Luteolibacter flavescens: one gene and its partner. The protein of the gene in region 2 interacts with the protein of the main gene of each other region in a pairwise test. Links are inferred from orthologs where the notes say so. Each region holds a gene or a part of one and is shown on either strand. Other genes may lie near its edges.

What was found.
Region 1: the proteins of OKA04_RS02625 (region 2) and recJ interact in binary tests that used the Escherichia coli proteins (3 or more experiments, as listed by UniProt). The link is inferred for Luteolibacter flavescens from one-to-one orthologs.

Annotation. Positions count from the first base shown.
Region 1 is NZ_JAPDDS010000018.1:21,020-26,934, reverse strand. What follows is about bases 2,090-4,928. They hold recJ (single-stranded-DNA-specific exonuclease RecJ), read right to left. Parts: upstream 4,439-4,928; coding sequence 2,741-4,438; downstream 2,090-2,740. Other genes in these bases: OKA04_RS22220 (hypothetical protein), read left to right, coding at 4,655-4,928; OKA04_RS22230 (aminoacyl-tRNA deacylase), read left to right, coding at 2,239-2,700. Outside these bases: OKA04_RS22240 (FdhF/YdeP family oxidoreductase), read left to right, coding at 1-658; lpxK (tetraacyldisaccharide 4'-kinase), read right to left, coding at 659-1,870; more of OKA04_RS22220, read left to right, coding at 4,929-5,915. UniProt on the Escherichia coli protein: Single-stranded-DNA-specific exonuclease.
Region 2 is NZ_JAPDDS010000001.1:628,335-634,552, reverse strand. Bases 2,058-5,199 are described here. They hold OKA04_RS02625 (DNA topoisomerase III), read right to left. Parts: upstream 4,819-5,199; coding sequence 2,296-4,818; downstream 2,058-2,295. Other genes in these bases: dprA (DNA-processing protein DprA), read right to left, coding at 4,955-5,199. In the rest of the region: OKA04_RS02635 (sulfite exporter TauE/SafE family protein), read left to right, coding at 21-812; OKA04_RS02630 (M50 family metallopeptidase), read right to left, coding at 824-1,540; more of dprA, read right to left, coding at 5,200-6,055; OKA04_RS02615 (hypothetical protein), read right to left, coding at 6,112-6,218.

The DNA of each region.
Region 1 (5,915 bases), on a different replicon or contig from region 2:
GCAGGGACGGCTGAAACCGGCATCGGGGCATCTTCTCAGCGAGCCGGAAATCGTGGCCCGCCTCGCGGAGGCAACGCTGGGAGACATCGGGAACATCCGCTGGCGCTGGCTGGCGGAGGACTACGACAGGCTTCGTACTTGGATCGAGGCGGTGATCCCCGGATTCGACCGCTACAACGAACGCGTCCGCGAGCCGGGTGGCTTTTACCTGCCGAATGCCGCGAAGGCGCGCGTCTGGAACACGGAAACCGGGAAGGCGAACCTCAGCGCCGCGCCGCTCGACGCCTACCAGACCGCCCCCGGGCGCTTCCTGCTCCAGACCCTGCGCAGCCACGATCAATTCAACACCACGGTGTATGGCCTCAACGATCGCTACCGGGGCATCTCCGGCATGCGCGATCTCGTCTTCATCAATCCGCAGGACCTCACCGAGCTCGGCGTGCAGCCCGGCCACCGCATCGACGTGACCAGCCACTGGAGCGATGGCGAGCGCCACCTGCGGGGCTTCCGCGCGATCCCCTACGACATGCCGCGCGGCCTCGCCGCCGCCTACTTCCCCGAGGCAAACGTGCTCGTCCCCGTGGGCCATGTGGCAGAGGGCAGCAATACCCCGGCAAGCAAGAGCATCGAGGTGAGCATCACACCCGCGCGCGACTGATCACATCGCGTAGGCATCCCGATGCCTCAGCACCGGATCGCCCGGCGCGCCGGGATGGCAGAGCCGCGCGATGAGGTCGCACCACGCATCGTGACCCTTCAGGATCTCGACCTCGATGCGGAGGAAATAGACCGGCACGGTGGCCTCCTTCGGCCGGGGGAAACGCACCGCATCCTTCTCCGTGGTGACCACCACCTCCATGTCGCGCTCGATGCAGCGCTGCATGAACTTGTCGATCTCCTTTCGCGAAAAGCGATGGTGATCGGAGAAGCGGCGGCGGATCTCCACGCGGGCGCCGAGCTTTTCCAAGCTCCGCTCGAAGCCCTCCGGCACCGCGATGCCGCTGATGGCCGCGGTCCACTTGTCCTTCAGGAAATCAAGCGGCTGTCGCTCGCCGGTGAAGACCTCCTCGAGATAGCGCGGCCCGTGCGTGCACTCGATGATCGGCGCGACGCGGTTGTGGCGGCGGAGGCGCTCGATGAGCGCTTCATTCGAGGTGCCGTCGCACTTCGTGAGAAAGATGTAGCTGGCGCGGCAGAGATTCCGCGGCGGCTCGCGCAGCGTGCCTCGCGGCAGGATGGCCCCGGTTCCGAAGGGCGCGGTGCGATCCACCAGCACGATATCGATGCCGTGCGAGAGGTGGAGGTACTGCAGCCCGTCATCCAGCACCAGCGTGTCCGCACCGAGCTGGCCCACGGCGAAGCGGCCGCCCTTCACGCGGTCCTTGTCCACCACCACCGCCACGCCATTGAGATTCCGCGCGAGCATGAAGGGCTCGTCGCCGGCGAATTTCGAGTCGAGCAGGAGCGCACGACCGGTGGAGACCACCTTTGGCATCTTCTCCGCCGGCATCTTGTTGCCGTCCTTGTCCTTCCAATTTTGCGGGGTCTTCAGGCGGCGGCTCTTGTAGCCGCGGCTGAGGATGGCGACGCGGCGGCCCTCGTCGCGCAGGGTGCGGGCGAGCAGCTCGACCACGGGGGTCTTGCCCGTGCCGCCGACGGTCAGATTTCCGATGCTGACCACCAGGGTGCCCAGGTGGTGCTGCTGCTTCCACCGTCGCCGGTAGATGAGCAGCCGGGTCTGGACGAGGCCGCGGTAAACGCCGGACAGCGCGCTCATGGCGAGCCGCATCATGCTGGCACGGAAGCCCTTGGCGCGGCCGAAAATCACGTCGGCGCCCCAACGCTCCAGCTCGGCCAGCGTTTCCTTCATCGGCACCGCCAGCGGAACCCGGAACGGGCACGCGAGGCAAGAACGGGATGACGTTTTGGCAATCGGCGGGAAAAACGAGTCGGAATGAGGGTCATAAAGCCAGAAATGGTTCATGACGTTTCGTAAAGAATCGACCGGCTCACCCCTTTTCCACCGTGCCCGCTCCGGATCCCGGTACGGGCTTTTTCCTGGATTTTACCCGGTCATTTGACCCCCGCCGGAGCCGGGTTAGACTGTTAGCAATCTCAATAGCGACCGGTCGGATTTCTCCCCGGTCCCCGCGGCACCCCTGCACGGTGCCTAGCTCTATCAACCCGCCGGACCGCGAGACGCGATGTGCCCGGCCCATGGAAAGCGAGGGTTCAGCCATGCTATCGAAGAAGCTCAAAGCCTACCTCGACTCGAGGAACATCAAATACATCACCATCACCCATTCCCCGGCCTACACCGCCACCGAGGTGGCGCGCAGCGCCCACGTGCCAGGCAGCCTGCTGGCGAAGACCGTGATCATCCTGATCGATGGCGCGCTCGCGATGGCAGTGCTGCCATCAAACCGCCGCCTGAAGCTGGAGGACCTGCACGACCTGACCGCAACCGACGACGTGAAGATCGCGCATGAGCACGAATTCAAGCGCCGCTTCCCGGACTGCGAACCGGGTGCCATGCCGCCCTTCGGAAATCTCTACGACATGTCCACCTACGTCTCCCCGGACCTGGCCGCGGAAGCAGAAATCGCTTTCAACGCCGGCTCCCACACCGAGCTGATCCGCATGTCGTGGAGTGACTACGAGCGTCTGGTGCGGCCGCAGGTGGCGAGGTTCACGACGTGAGCCAAATCAGGTATCAGATGACCTTAAATCCCGCTGATCCTCAGCGGGCTGCGCGGACGTCCTGGATGATGATTTGCAGCGTCGTCCGGCCACGAAAGCAATTCCGGTCGATCGTGAAAGCGATGTCCCACGGCGGATCGGGCAGGGCGACCTCGCCGCCGCCGAAGAAGACGGCATCCTGCTCGTGGTAGCCTTGGCGAAGGTTCAGCCGCAGGTGCTGGTTCTTCATGTGGACCGGCGGGCGGCTGAGATGGACGCTGCGGGCCATAAAAATCGGCTGCGGATTCCCGTTTCCGAAAGGCTGGAGCAGCTCGTAGTCGGCCAGGAATTCCAGCGAGAGCTGGTCGAAGGAAATCTCCGCATCCACGCACAGCTTCGGCTGGCGCTGTTCGGGGACGGTATTGCTCAGCACGAAGTCGGCGAAATCCGAGCGGAAGGCATCCATGCTCCCCTCGGTGATGGAAAGCCCGGCCGCCATGTCGTGCCCGCCACCAGCGAGCAGGTGACCGCGGCAGGCATTGATCGCCTGGACCAGCGAGACGCCCTCGATACTGCGCCCACTACCCTTCCCAACTCCCTCGGCATCAATGGCCACCACAAAAGTCGGCTTGTGAAACTGCCGCATCAGGCGGGATGCGACAATGCCCACCACACCGGGGTGCCAGGTCCGCGAGCCGAGCACGATAACCGGGTCGCGCACGGGGTCAAAGGTCGCCATGAGCATCTCCATCGCCTCGCGGCGGATCTGGTTCTCATGCGTCTGCCGGCGTTTGTTGTACTCGTCGAGCTTCTCGGCCAGCGTCCGGGCGAGCCGCTTGCAGTCCGTCAAGAGGGTCGCCAGCGCATCCTCCGGCACGTCCATGCGGCCCGCGGCATTCAGGCGCGGGCCGATCCGGAAACCGACGTCCATCGATGTCGCCTTGCCATTCATGCCGGAGACTTCCTGCAGCGCTTGAAGTCCGGGATTCAGCGTCAGCGGCAGGCGTTTCAGCCCGTGGCGGACCAGCAGGCGGTTTTCCCCGACCATCGGCACGATGTCCGCGATGGTCGCGACTGCCACCAGCTCAAGCAGTTCCTTGAGATCGAAATTCGGCGTCGGGCGCTCCTTGAGCATGGCATGAGCCAGCTTGAAGCACACCCCGGCAGCGCAGAGATAGGTCGGGCCGCTGCCGCACTTCGGATTCACCAGCGCGACCACGTCCGGCCGACCGCGCGGGCTCGGCTCGTGGTGGTCCACCACGATGACATCGACGCCGTCGGAGCGCAGGGCCGCGACTTCATCGAGGGAAACGGTGCCACAATCGACGGCGATCAGCAGGTCGGGCTTCGGCCCCTCGACCATGCAGCGCGCGAGCGCGGCGCAGCTCAGTCCGTAGCCCTCGCTGCTGCGGCGCGGGATGAAGTGCCGCGGCTCCAGCCCGTAGGCGTGCAGCGTGCGGCGCATCACGGCGACCGAGGTCACGCCATCCACGTCATAGTCGCCGTAGATGCAGACCTTTTCCTTCCGGTCCACGGCCTTCAGGATGCGTTCCACGGCGGGCCGCATCTCGGTGACCTCGAAGGGATCGGCCAGATCGCGCAGCTTCGGACGCAGGAAACTCTCGAGATCGTCACCCGCGGGCAGGCCCCGCTGGCGGATCAGATGCTCCAGAATCGCTGGAAATGCGCGTCCCCGACCGTTTCCATTCGAGTGGAAAGGGTCGCCGCGGAGGATCCAGTCGGCGGGAGGAGCGCGCATTAGGGTTGCGGACCTTAATCAGCGACCCGCGTGCCACTCAAGCCCCCATCTCCGTCAGCCGCAAACGGGTTTCGCATCGACCAAGCCCCGTGCCATTCGCAATCTGGACCCATGGGAGAGGCGAAACGGAAAAAACAACGGGAGTGCCCGGCGCAAGGACGCACGATCACGCCGGAAGAATGCGGTCAGGGGCGGAACAGCGCCATCCCCTGCCCGGTGACCTGCCTGTTCAATCCCTTCGGCAGCGCCGACCACCGCGAGCAATTCTTTGATCTCGAAGCCAAGATCCTCAGCCAGCTCAGCAAGAGGCTGATGGCCGACCTGCCGCCGTCGAAGGTCCGCGAGCTGACCAACTTCCTCAGCGAGTGCGATGACTTCACCGCGCAATCACTGCTGGGCTGGCACCTGATCGGCGAGGGCCGGCTGGCGAAGTGGAAGGCGGACGGCTTTGCCGCGGACTGGAAGAACGACGAAGCCGTCATGCTCCGCTACTACGGAACGCTCCGCCCAGTCCTGCTGGAATTCCGGGAAGTGCTCGACCACCAGACCTGCGTGGCCATCGATCTGCTCCGCCCGGAGCTGCCTCCGTTTCACGTGATCGACGAGGAATGTGCCGCGCGGATGGGGCGCTTCGACGTCGAGCTCGCTTGGGCCTACGAGATTCCTACCGGGCTCCGGATGTGTCCCGATACGGCCCCGATGCCCTCCACCGGCGTGGTGGAACCGGCGGACGCCTTCGCCATGCTGCTCGCTCATCTCGGTGCCCCGGAGGAGGATGGCCGCGATCTCTGGCTGATGGAACACATGCCGCTGCTTGAGGAAGCGTTCCGCGCCATCGCAAACGCGAGGCGGAATCCCGCGGATCGATACGACCTCGACGTGGTCCCGGACTCCCTCCGTCCGAACGGCGACGAATGGGACTACTCGGGGGAAATCCTGACCGATCACCCGCAGCCCGCGCTGGACGGAAAGTCCCCGCGCGAAGCGGCCAACGACCCCGCGCTGCGGCCCCGGCTGACCAGCCTGCTGAAGGAAGTGATCCGCTCCGGCGACCGGCTGCGCAGGACGGCGGGAATGGACATCGACTTCAACCTGCTGCTCGCCGAACTCCGCCTCGAGGAGCTGATCTTCCCGCCCCCACCGCTCGGCGTGCTGGAAGAGAGCGAGGATCCGGATTGGGACGATGAGATCCCGCTCGATCCGCCGCCCTCGCAGGAAATGCTGGAAGGCGAAGAACTCAACAGACGGCTGCAGGCCGCCACCGGCGACGAGGCCCTGTGGAATCGTCTGGAAGTCCGGCTTGCCGACATCCTCGATGCCTTCAACGACCTGAGCGAAAAGCTGAACGACCACGAGCTGGCCATCCTGCAAAGCACCGCGCTGGCGGCACTGGGAGCCCTCCACCCGGACCAACCTCCCGGCTACGAGCCCGATCCGGAACGCATGCTCGCCCGCTACGAAAGCTGGATCAAAAGCG
Region 2 (6,218 bases):
GCCAATCCTTTTGCCAGTGCTTGCCCCACCGAAAGCCGAAGCGTAATCCCATCGGCGTGCTCGATAGTCCTGCCGCCCTCGCTCTTGCCTTGCTGGCGGCCTTTTGCATCGGCATGTCGAAGGCGGGCTTCAGCGGCATCTCGCTGATCGCCATCTTCATCATGGCGGATCTCTACGGGGCAGTGCCGTCCACGGGCATCATGCTACCGCTGCTCATCGCCGCGGACCTCGCGGTGTATCCGGCTTTCCGCAAGCACGGCTCGTGGAAGCCGGTGTGGAAGCTCCTGCCCGCCACGCTGGCAGGTCTCGCGATTGGAGTCTGGCTGCTGAAGGTGATCCTGGTCCAGGAGTCGTCGGATCAGGTCGCGCGGCGCGTCATCGGGGGCTGCATCCTGGCCATGGTCGCCTTGCAGGCATTTCGCGCGTGGAAGCCGGTCCTGGCCGAGCGCCTGGCGAATGCGCGCTCCTTTGGCACCGCCGCGGGCATCACGGGAGGGATCACCACCATGCTCGCGAATGCCGCGGGCCCGGTCATCCAGCTCTACCTGCTCTCGCGCCGCATCCCGAAGATGGAGCTGCTTGGCATCGGCGCGCGATTCTTCCTGCTCGTGAATCTCGTCAAGGTGCCGCTCAGCGGGAGCTTCAATCTCATCACCCCGGCGACGCTGTGGGACAATCTGAAGTGCCTCCCCGCCATTTTTGCAGGCATCTGGGTGGGCAAGTGGCTGGTGCAGCGGGTTTCTCAGCGGGCCTTCGAGTGGTTGGTCATCGGCTTCTCGCTGATCGTCGCCGGTCGCCTGCTGCTGGCGTGACGTGACCGCGGTTACCGCCGGTAGAGGCTCTGCATTGCCTGGTAATTCTGCCACGCGAGATAGCCGAAGAGTAGAGCCATGAAGAGGGACTCCCTCCACACCAGGCCGACCACCGCGGTCGCGACCGCCGCGGCGATGGCGATCTGGTGGACCAGCTTCTGAGGCTTCACGAAAAGCTGGGTGATCTGCCCGCCATCGAGCGGGAGGACCGGCAGCAGGTTCATCACGCCCCACCAGAAATTGATCCACAGCATGCTGCGGAAAAGGGACATCAGAGGCTCCCGGTTCAGAGCGAACTCAAGCGACTCGGCGGAGAGTGTGGGCTTCATGCCGATCAAGGACCAGCCCGCCAGATTCGCGGCATCGCTGAGGCCGAAGACAGCCACCATGATCAGGAACACGAGTCCGCCGAGGATGAAGCCAGCTCCCGGCCCAGCGGCGATCATCCAGAAGCGCCCGCTCTTCGTGAAGCGCCCGCCCTCGTTGTAGGCGAGCCCACCCATCGCCCAGAGAACGATCTTCGGGTAGCCGCCGCCGAGGCGCCGGCCCGTCAGTGCGTGGCCGAGCTCGTGGACCAGAATCGAAACGGTGGCCGCCAGGATGAAGATCAGCCCGTACTGTATTCCGGCGGGGTCGGGGTTGAAAAGAGCCCCGCTCAGCAGGGCGATCGTGAGCCAGAACCAAGGCTGGATTTCTACGGGGATGCCAAAAAGCGTGAAACGGACCATCGGGCCGGAGGAAAGACCGGATCACTCCCACGCGCAAGGTCTGTGCCCTCATTACGAAAAAGCCGCCCGGAGCAGGGCGGCTGGCTTTTCGGCCTTTTGCGGCGAGCAGTCCGCCCGGCGGATCGGGGAGATGACCCGCCGGGCGGCTGACACGTCACGACACACACTTCGGGGGGAAAGTCGGAGGCCGGGATCGGGGGATTCTTCGGCAACCGGTGTCTCGGGACCTTGCTCGGGTGGGGGATTCCTTTGCTCGGTCCGTATGTTCCATCGCTTTCGGTCGGGGGAAACCTTCGGCGTGCTGGGGTGTCCCGCGGGGACGGCGGCAGTGAACGGCGGAATGCTTTATCTGGCAAGAAGTTTTTATGAGGGGGAAAAACTGACAATGCAGATGATGGGGATGACCAAATATTCGTGAATTCACGGAGATCAAGGTTTGGAATCCCTTTTAGAATAAGGGTTCCTTGCCATTTTATTAAGATGTATTAATTTTCCGGTTTTGCTGATCACAAGGGGGTCTTTTAACCATGTAAAACTTATGGTGTCCCTGAGAGTTTCAAAATCGGCGGCATCAATCGGGTTGAATAATGCACGGCGCTTATACCTCCCAATTTCGGCAAATCCGGGCAAATCAAGCGCTTACGCCATTACGCGAACGCGTGGGGCGGACCCGATTTCGGGGCACGAAAAGCCTTTCCCGAGCTCCCTCGGAAAAAGGCACAGTGATTCCGGGATTCCGGCCTCGCGATGACAAATTATTTCGCGGCCTTGGGTGCCTTCGGGGCGCGGGGCGGGAATTCGAAGCCCACTTTCCCGTCAGCGGTGGAGAAAGTCAGGAAGGCATCGAAGCCGCGCTTCGTTTTGTTCGAGACGAAGCCCTTGATCAGGTCGGTCTTGCCCTCGGCCAGCATCTTGAAGACCTGGTCGAGCGGCAGCTCCTTCTGGAGAATGGTTTTCCCGATGCGGACGCCGTCAGGGTCCTTCTTCGTTTTCAGCTCGGGGATGAGGTAGGCCTTCTCGGTGCCGTACACCTTCACCTGTCGGCCATCGGCGAGGGGGGCGGTTCCGACGACGAGGTCATCGGTCAGCTCCACATCGGGCTCGTCCTTGTCGCCGAAGACGAAGTTGATCTTGAATTTGTCGTCCAGTTCGAGGGCGGCGTCGAAGGGCTTGTTGAACTTGCTCTTGAAGCCCTCCAGAGGGCCCACCAGGCGCTTGCTGAAGAGTTCGCGGGCCTCGTCCTCGGAGAGGGCACGGCCGGCGATGTGCTTCTTCGCCTTGAAGCCGCAGTCCGGGGTCCGGCACTCGTAGGTGTCGTCGGTCTGCTTCAGGCCTTCCGTTCCGCACTTCGGGCAGGTCGCCTGGAGGTCGGGGAAAGCGCGGTTCTTGATCTCGGTGGCGAGGGATTTCGCGCGGACCACGATGTCCTTCGTGTAGTCCTCGATCTCCTGCATGAAGGCCTTCCGCTGGAGCTGGCCCTGCTCCATCTGGCGCAGCTTGTACTCCCACTCGCCGGTCATGGTGGGGGAGGTGAGGCCGGCGATCTTCATCTCATTGAGGATGTGGATGAGGCGCATCCCGTTCGGCGTGACGTGGAGGTCGCGGCCGTCGCGGACGATGTATTTCTGGGCGATGAGGCCTTCGATGATCGCCGCGCGGGTGGCGGGTGTGCCCAGGCCACGCTCGGACATCGCCTCGGCCAGTGCCTCGTCATCCACCAGCTTGCCCGCGCCTTCCATGGCGGAGAGCAGGGTGGATTCATTGAAGCGCGCCGGGGGCTTGGTCTGCTCGTGGTGGACCTCGATTTCCTTCACCGGGGCTTTTTCACCTGCGGCGACCTGCGTCAGCTCGTCCTTGCCGGAGGCCACGCCCGGGCGGCGTCCATAGACTTCCAGCCAGCCGGGCTTCACCAGCACGCGGCCTTCCGTCTTGAAGGTGTCCGTGACGTCGCCGGTCGTGATGCGGGTCAGGCGGGTCGTCTGCTCGAATTCCGCGCTTGGGAAGAAGACGGCGATGAAGCGCTTCACGATCATGTCGTAGAGCTTCTCCTCCGTGTCGCTGAGCTTCACGAACTTGCCGGTCGGGATGATGGCAAAGTGGTCCGAGACCTTCTTCGAGTCGAAGACGCGCTTCGACTTGTGAAAGCGGGGACCCGCCTCCTGTTTGCCATCGAGCACCGCCTTGGCGTAGTCTGCCACGCCGAGGTCGGAGTTGGCGATGTCGCGCAGGGTTTCGCGCACGGTGTCCCCGTAGTCCTCCGGCAGGTAGCGGGAGTCGGTACGGGGGTAGGTGATCATCTTATGCTTTTCATACAGCGCCTGGGCGATGGCCAGCGTGCCCTTCGCGGTGAAGGGCGCCTCGCGCTGCAGGGAGGTGAGGTCGTAGAGCTGCGGGGCGATCTGCGACTGCGCCTTCTTTTCCTCGGAGACGGTGCCGGTCTTGCCGTCGCAACGCGCCTTGACCGCCTCGGCTGCCTCCTGATCCCAGATCCGCTCGGCACGGCCGTGCGGGTTCGCCTCGTTGCGCTTGAATGCCTCGTCGATCCACTTGCCGAGATAGTCCCCGGCGGCGACGCCGAAGGTGGCGTGCACTTCATAATAGGGGCTCGGCTTGAAGGCCTGGATCTCCGCCTCGCGGGCGGCGAGAATGGCCAGCGTCGGCGTCTGCACGCGACCGGCGGCGGTGATATTGAAGCCGCCGTGGCGGGAGCGGAAGCAGGTGAGCGCGCGGGTCGCATTCAGGCCGACCAGCCAGTCGGACTCGGAGCGGCACTTCGCGGCATCGGCCAGCGGGCGCATTTCCTCGTCGGAGCGGAGTTTTTCCCAGGCGTCGATGATTGCCTGGTTGGTCATCGACTGCATCCAGAGGCGCTTCACCGGCTTCTGGATCCCGCCGATGTCCATGATGTAGCGGAAGATCAGTTCCCCCTCGCGGCCGGCGTCGCAGGCGTTCACGATCTGGTCCACGTCCTTGCGCTTCGCCAGCTTCAGGACCTGCTTCAGGCGGGCCTCGGAATCCGGGATCGGATCGAGCTCGAAGCGTTCCGGGATCGCCGGCAGGACGTCGAATTTCCAAGGCAGCTTCTTGCCATTCGGGCCCGTCGGCATGCGCAGCTCGACGAGGTGGCCGACCGCCGAGGTGATGATCGCATTGTCATTTTCGAACCACGAATCACGGCCCGATCCCTCCTTTTCAAACTTCCCCAAAGCCTTGGCCAGAGCCTTGCTCAGGTCGGTCATGACGGATGGCTTCTCGGCAATGATGAGGATTTTTCCCATGAAATAAGCGGGTCGGACGTCGGCGACGCACTAGACGTGCCGGGGCCAACTTGGCAAGGGCTTTCCTGAAAGAGCCGGGCAATCCCCGTAGGGGATGGAATATTGTGGGCCTGTTCCGGTCCCCCTCGCTCACATTTCACCGCTTCACATACCTGAATCCCGGCAGGGCCCGGACCAGCCTTCGCATCTCCAGCTTCATCAGCGTGGCTGAGACAGTCTGGGCGGGGAGGCCGGTGCGCTCGATCAGGCGGTCCACGCCGGATTCGCCCTCGCCGAGCGCGGAGAAGACCTTGGCCTCCTCGGGAGGGAGTTCCGGCACGGCGTGGCTGTCCTTTTCCGGAAGCGATGATTGCCGCGCGAAAGGCAGCTCGCCGAGATCCTCGACGATGTCCCCGGCGTCCATCACCAGCGTGGCACCGTCGCGGATCAGCTTGTTGCAGCCCATGGAGGTCGGCGCATTGATCGGCCCGGGCACGGCATAGACCTGCCTGCCGTAGTCGCTGGCGAGATTCGCGGTGATCAGCGAGCCGGAGCGCAGCGGGCACTCCGTCACCAGCAGGGCCTCCGACCACGCGGCGACGATGCGGTTCCGCTGAGGGAAGGTCTGCTTGTCAGGAGGGGTGTGTAGCGGGAATTCACTGAGCACCGCGCCGTGACCGGAGGCGATCTTCTCCGCCAGTCCCAGATTCTCCGCCGGGAAGAGCTGGGCCAAGCCCGAACCAAGCACCGCGACCGTGCGTCCGCCTGCTGCGATCGCTCCCTCGTGGGCCACGGTGTCCACCCCGCGAGCGAGGCCGGAGATGATGGTGAAGCCGGCGTGTGCGAGCTGGTAGGAGAGCTTCTTCGTCGCCTCGCGCCCGTAGTGGGTGATGCGCCGGGTGCCCACCACGCCTATCGCGTGGCGGTCGCGCTCCTCCAGCTTTCCCCACACGTAGAGCAGCAGCGGCGCGTCGTAGGCCTGCCTGAGCGAGGGCGGGAAGACGGCATCCTCCGGCGTGATGATGGACAGGCCGCGTTGCTTCACCTCGCCGATCTCCTTCACCGGGTCGGCGTGGTCCTGCCACTTCACGAGAATGTTTGCCGTCTGTTCGCCGATTTCATCGACCTGTATCAGCCGGTCCTTCGTCGCGGAAAGGATGGCCTCGGCGGAGTCGAAGCGTTCTAGGAGGCGGCGGACCCGGATCGGGCCGATCTTTGGGAGTTGGTTGAGCGCGACGAGGGCTTCAAGGGAGGTCATGGCCTGGGCGATCCAAAACAAAGGGGAGGGAATTTGGGGGCGGGCAGAGGGAAGGGCTACTCCTTCCAATGCTCCGCCACCCACGGGGCGGGGAGCACCTTGTGGTGGATCTTGCCGGTGGTGACGCCGTCTGCGGCATCCGGCGGGTCGGGCTTGCCGTGAA